Regions from separate parts of the Exiguobacterium sp. s130 genome, predicted to be linked through region 2. Evidence: riboswitches for the same ligand, from Rfam matches in the RefSeq annotation. Region 2 holds a riboswitch; the other holds the start of a gene.
The links. A riboswitch is a leader RNA that binds a small molecule or an ion and turns the genes downstream of it on or off. The one in region 2 is predicted to bind S-adenosylmethionine.
Positions count from the first base shown of each region.

Region 1: it holds a riboswitch for S-adenosylmethionine, as region 2 does, so the genes downstream of both, HZS85_RS14405 (Na+/H+ antiporter NhaC family protein) here and HZS85_RS14105 (LLM class flavin-dependent oxidoreductase) in region 2, are expected to answer to the same signal.

Region 1 covers NZ_JACSNI010000007.1:14,371-17,790, reverse strand. The annotation lists gene HZS85_RS14415 (aldo/keto reductase) at 1-208, opposite strand, end outside; gene HZS85_RS14410 (hypothetical protein) at 368-571, shown strand; gene HZS85_RS14405 (Na+/H+ antiporter NhaC family protein) at 611-1,921, opposite strand; SAM riboswitch class I at 2,003-2,107, opposite strand; gene HZS85_RS14400 (metal ABC transporter solute-binding protein, Zn/Mn family) at 2,177-3,145, opposite strand; gene HZS85_RS14395 (alpha/beta hydrolase) at 3,315-3,420, shown strand, end outside.
Region 2 covers NZ_JACSNI010000006.1:91,562-94,981, reverse strand. The annotation lists gene HZS85_RS14110 (ATP-grasp domain-containing protein) at 1-716, opposite strand, end outside; gene HZS85_RS14105 (LLM class flavin-dependent oxidoreductase) at 713-1,771, opposite strand; SAM riboswitch class I at 1,846-1,948, opposite strand; gene HZS85_RS14100 (DUF975 family protein) at 2,058-2,696, opposite strand; gene HZS85_RS14095 (DUF817 domain-containing protein) at 2,890-3,420, opposite strand, start outside.

The DNA of each region.
Region 1 (3,420 bases), on a different contig from region 2:
AGAGATCCTCACGTTTCACGCCGCTTTCTTTGATTCCTTTTGCGACACCGCGCTCGTTTTTATAGACAGCAGCTGTATCGATATGACGATAGCCGACACGTAGTGCTTCAGCAACAGCAGCGGGTGCTTCTGTTTCTTCGTCTACTTGCCAGACACCGAATCCGATTTGGGGAATCGTAATACCGTTTGAAAGTTTTGCGTATTGCATGTGTTACTCCTCCTCATAAAACGTAGTTTAGATTTGCTCGTTTAGTTTAGCACGAACGAACGAAACCGTCCGTTTCCATGCTCATGGAGGAATAGAATGGGTTAAAATAAAAGAGAATTCATCACATCTGACCGTATGTCAGAAAGAGGGGGAGAAAGGATGGCTCAAAAGAATAAAAAGCTATCAAAGGGAGCTTGGTTTAGTATTAGTGCCTTGTTGGTCACGCAAGCAGTTAGCCTGTTTTTCAGTGCACGAAAATCAGGACGTAACCCGTGGGTATGGGGAGGCGCGGGACTCCTTCAGTTTCCACTTCCAGCAATCGCGTATTTGATTTTAGAACGACAAGCGAAGCAGAAAAAATAATGAAACAGGTCCGATCACCATGATCGGACCTGTCGTTGGTTAAGAAGAGATTTTTTCCTGTTGAGCAACTGATTTTTTCGGACGTGGGAAACCAAAGATGATGGCAATCGATCCACAGACGAAGAGCAGGAACGGATAGAACAGATACGGAATCAGTTCTGGTGAAGCTGTCTTCGTCAACTCTGCTGCGATCAAGAGTTGTGCCCCATACGGAATGATACCTTGAATCCCACAAGAGAAGATATCAAGAATACTCGCTGATTTCTTGCGATCGATTTCATACGTATCGGCGATTTCAGCCGCGAGTGGTCCAGCGACAAGAATCGAGATCGTATTGTTCGCCGTTGCGAGGTTCGTTGCACTGACGAGTGCCGCCATACTGAATTCGGCACCGCGACGCTGTGAAATCTTGCGCGTCAACGTCTCCTTCAAGTAGGCGATTCCACCGTTGAACGTAATCAAACTGACGAGACCACCCATGAGGAGCGTCAAGATTGAAATCTCTGCCATGCCCATCATTCCTTTTGACATCGAAAGGACGAACCCACTTAAACCGAAGCTACCGTCAATCATACCGATGATGCCAGTGAGCAATGTACCACCAATGAGAACGAGGATGACGTTAACACCAAATAGTGCAAGGACGATGACGGCGAGATATGGAATCAATTTGTAGAACTCGAATGCTTTAGCCGTTACCGCATCGCCAGAACCAGAAACGAATGCGAGTAAGATGACCGTCAAGATGGCAGCCGGGAGAACGATCATGAAGTTCGTTCGGAACTTATCACGCATGTTCGTTTTTTGCGTTCGAACGGCAGCGATCGTCGTATCTGAGATGAACGACAAGTTATCGCCGAACATCGAACCCCCAACGACTGACGCTGCTGCGATTGCGACGTTGATGCCTGTTGCTTCATGAATACCGAAGGCGATCGGTGCGAGTGCAGCAATCGTTCCAGTCGAAGTTCCCATTGCCATCGAGATGAAGGCAGCGATGACGAACAGACCGCTCATCAGGAGTGACGGAGGTAGGAACGTTAAGGCAGCATTGACGGTCGCATCAATGGCGCCGATTGCTTCTGCCGTTCCAGAGAACGTACCGGCTAATAAGAAGATGAAGACCATAATCATGATATCGGGATTTCCGGCACCGGTTGCGATTCGTTCAACCGTTTGATTAATCGATCCTTTCGTCGTGATTGCAGCAAAGATCAGCGCGATCAAAGCAGCGATAAGAATCGGGAATTTGTAAAAGTCGTCATAGAAGATGCCGGCTCCGATGAAGAGGACCAGAAATACGACGAGGGGAAGCAGTGCCCATTTGTTAGGCGTGATCATTTCATTCATTGTTGACACCTCGTTTCTCAAAGATACAAAAAAAGACCCCTTCGCAAGAAAGAAGGAGGTCTTTATGAAATAAAGACGCTCTTCTTATCTCTCAAGCTTTCGCTTGCTGGATTTGGCACAGTACGAATCAAATCGTCCGCTGCCGAAACATCATTGGGCCAGTCCCTCCGTTTCTCGCGATAAAAAGAAGTCATTCAATTGTTGTAAAACACGTTTCTTACCGTACCGCATTGAGTAACGCGTGTCAACTGTACTTTACTGAAGTGCCTGTTCTAACGTCTGGACGTTTTCTTCCATCAACTTAAAATACGAGCTGTTTTGCTGCGATTTCGTCACCGACTCGAGGTTATGGATCGTCACGGATTTAGCTCCGATTTCTTTTTGGATGACACGCGCAACCTTTGGTGAAACCGTTTCTTCGAACGCGACGTATTTCAAATCATGCATCCGCGCTTCTTTCACTAAAGCAGCCAGTTGCTTTTGTGAGGGTTCATCGGAAGGGGAAATTCCGGCGATTGGAAGCTGCGTGAAACCATATCGTTCGGCGAGGTAACCGTAAGCTGCATGTGTGACGAGAAGTTCTTTTTTTGATCCGTCAGCGACGGCTTGCTTGAACTCTTTATCGAGTGCGTCAGCCTGCTGATCGAACGCTTTCAAGTTTTTTTCGAATGTTGCTTTGTCTTTTGGTACTTCTTTTGATAAGGCGACTGTGATAGAACGTGCCATTGCTTTGGCGTTGACAGGATCAAGCCAGACGTGTGGATCGTATTTTCCATGATCGTGTCCTTCCTCTTCGTGCGCCTGCTCATCTTCTGTATGTCCCTCTTCTTCATGTGCGTGAAGCGTAGCATCCGATTCCAGCAAAGTGACATCCTTACTCGTCTCGATGAACCGGACGTCCGTGCCTTTTAGACTCTCTTGGATTTTTTTTGAATAGGGTTCAAGTGTCGTACCCGTCAAAAGGAAAAGGTCACCTTTGGCAATCTCAGTGAGTTGCTTTGACGTCGGTTCATAGGAGTGCGGATCTGCTCCAGGTGGGACGATCATCTTGACGTTGACTTGATTACCACCGATTTCACGGGCAATGGCAGCTGTTGCGAACGTCGATGTATAGATTTCCGTCTTTTTATCATCTGAAGTCGATGAATCGGTGTTTGATCCACAAGCTGCGAGGATACTTGCGCTCGCGAATGCGACCGTTAAAGCAGGAATGATTTTTTTCATTATATGTTACCTCCGTTATTAAAACGTAATTATTCCGATTTGGACTTTTTCACTATAGCGGAACGTTTGAGAAGCGTCAAGTACGAATACCGAGACGTTCGACTTCTTTTAAAACGGGGTAAAAGGATAATAAAGTGAAGGAATTGGTACGTCTTTTGGAGGTGATCAAGTGAAACGTGAAACTGCATGGCTAATGGGGGGAGCTGCACTACTAACGACGGCAGCTGCGGGAGCAAGTATCTGGAACAATTACGGTGCATTACTTCGATGGACTG
Region 2 (3,420 bases):
ACGATTTGGAACTTCATCGGTGTTTGCGGTGCTTCTTCACCGACTGGGCAGAACAAGTCGTCGATCACGCATGCATCCGCTGGGCAAAGCTCAAAACCTTCTGATGTATCGACTCGAACCGCATAGACGAACTTTCCACCTACGAACTCACAACGTGTGATGTACGGTTCTGGTGCTTGAATATACTCTTGAATCAACGTGATGCCATCGACTGGTTCGTCGAATGTCGGACCGTCGAGATAAGCTTCAAGTGCTTCAATCGAATGGAATAACTGGACGCCGAGACCTTTCCCGGCACGGTTGTGTTTCGTGATGAATGACGAAACACCGATCTCTTTTGCTGCTTGTACGATTTGATCGCGTCCGACGGCAGCCGTCGTCTTCGGTACACGAATCCCAGCCTTCCGCAACGCCGTGTATTGATTGACTTTGCTGACTTCAAGACGAAGCGCACGCGTTCCGTTAAAGACGGTCCGGTCATGCTCTTCTAACCAAGCGAGGACCCCTTCCGTCAACTCCGGCGCGTAACGATGCCCCCGCGTATGCGAAGACGCACTCATACGACTGTAAAAGACACCTTCTGGCGGCAGTTCATCTAACGGTACGATTCCTTCATTTAAGTGCCACTGCTCGTACGGCAACTTGAGTTCTTCGAGACGTTTGATGAGATGATCCGTCCATTCTTGGTTTTCGTGGAGAATATGAATTTTTGTCATGATTGTTGACCTACCTTTCGTTTCGCTTCGACCAGTGGCATTACGTCACGGGCAAAGCGTTCCATTTCTTCAAGTTGTGGTGAGAATTGTAACAAGAGCAACGTGACACCAACGGCTTCGAACGCTAGAATCCGTTCGGCAATCTGTTCTGGTGTTCCGATCAAGTTCGGTCGCAGACCACGGTTCGAGACGGAATAATCATTTCGTTCGACCTGTTGTTCGAGTTGCGATTTACTGATGAAATCTTGATAACCGGCATAACCGGCGCTGTCTTCCTTAACGTCCGTGATGCGTTGCCACTCAAGAAGCGCTTCTTCTTCCGTATCCCGACAAATGATGTAGGCAGCAAGACCGAAGCTCTCAAGCGGTGCGTGTCCCGTCGCTTCCCGGCGTATTTTCATATCATTGATTTTATGAGCTACTTCTTCAACAGTGCCTCCATGCATGACGTAGGCATCACAATGTTCGACGATCGTCCGTTTTCCGGCTTCACTCTCTCCACCAGCGTAGAGCTTAATCCCCGGACGCTGGACGGGTTTCGGATGGAGTTCTGCCTGTTCGATCGTGTAGTGATGACCGAAGAAGCTGTACGGTGACGCATCTGCCCATAGTCCTTTCATGACCGTGACGAACTCTTCCGTCCGGGCATAGCGCTCAGCATGTGCAGTAAAAATACCGTTGTATTGTTTTGCTTCTTCTGCCCACCAGGCTGAGACGACATTGAGCGTAAATCGCCCTCCACTCAACTGATCGATGTTTGCCGCCATCTTCGCCGTCGTCGCTGGATTATGGAACCCGGGACGAACCGCTGTCATGATCTCAAGGCGTTCTGTTGTTGCAGCAATCGCCGCTGCCGTTGTCCATGCCTCAAGACTCGGTTCCTTGATGCCTTTGATATCGTTCAAGTTCAATTCCGCAATCAACGTCGTCGAGAAGCCGATGCGTTCAGCTGTTTGTGCGACTTGTTTCGCATAATCGAATGTTGCTGGCATCTGTTCATCCTCGACGTTACGTAACCATCCCCCAAAAATCGGTAACCAAAAACCATACTCCACTCCATCGTCCCCCTTATCATAAAAAAACGCTCTTTTCGAAGTTCGAAAAGAGCGACGGTATCTTGTCCTGTCCGCTCTTATCTTCAGAAGGTATTCCTTCCTGGAAGTAGCACCTTCCGCCATAGCGGGGTTGCTGAAGTGTCTTCGGGCCAGTCCCTCGACTTCTCTAGATAAGATGTGTTGCATTCATCGTACAGAATTCATTGAACTAAAGCAACCATTAAACCGTCTTTTCCTATCGGATTTATTTCAAAGAAAAATCCCGACGTAGTGTCGGGATTCCGGATTAATATGGTGCGACGAAATCTGATGTTGGCTCTGGTGCTTGTTCACCACGAACACGATCATAGAATTTGGCAAGCGTGACGCTGAAGTATGGTCCAACCCATAAGACAGCAAGACCAAGTGTAACGATTACAAGTAATGCCCAACCAATGAATGATAGGAAGAGTAAGAATGCTTCCATCTTGTGACCATCCATGAGTTGGCGTGAACGCGTGATGGCCTCTAGGATACCGATCGATGGTTCATCTCGAAGGATGTAGAACGTCAACAAGTAAGAGAATGACTTGATGATACCAGGGATGATTAAGAGTAACGTCCAGAGCGCGATAAAGATGAACTGAACAATGGCCAGCCCCACCACTTTCAGGAACATACCATATGGCTCAAACAAATCCGTCACTTTCGTTTCTTCGCCACGAGCAATCGACATGGCAATCCATGTCCAACCGACTCCTACTGGAATCAATAAAATCGACACCAATGATACAACGAGATCTATACTACTAGACGGCTCATCGATATCCGATCCAAATAAATTAGGAACACCCTGAATAATACTAAACAGCAGAAAAGCTAGGACTGCAAATCCCCAACGACCGCTGAGCGACTCCTTCGCTGCTTTCTTTAATTGAGATGACATGAGTAAGGTCCTCCTTGAAAAATAAGTTCTCACCTTACTCTACGGCTTAAAATTTCTAATGTTTCACTCTTTTTTCAATAATTTCCCGTCTCGTTGCTGGTTGAGCCAAGCACGCTCAAGTTGTCGTCCACATGTTAGAACGAACGTTGAACATCGAAGCGCTTCATCGCAAACGAAATGTCATATTTTTCGTCTATGTACGCTGATATATCTCCACAGCCGGATCCTGACGCTTGTATTTCGCGACGATGACGATCAAAACCGTGATGATCACAAGCAGGAACCAAGAAGACAATTTTCCAAGATCAACGACTGCCCAGCCTCCTTCCTGATGCGGATAGACCCAGCCTTTAAAGAACGTCACGATGTTCTCCGCGATCCAAATGAAAAAGGCAATCAGTAAAAAGGATAGGACGAGCGGCATCCGGTAGATCGTCTGCTCGATCGTAAAATGAACCCATGACTTATAGAAGACAAGGACGACGAGGACCATCAATAGCCAGCGTGCATCGAAGATCCAATGGTGGGTGAAGAAGTTGAGATAGACGAGACTGCCTACGCTGATCGCAAGCCAAGGCGGTGGAAATGCTGTGAAGCGTAAATGAAATCTTCGGAACGCTTGACAGACATAACTTGCGACACTTGCATACATGAATCCTGCATACAAGGGAACACCAGCCACTTTCGTTAGAGCCTGTTCCGGATAACTCCAAGACCCAACGTT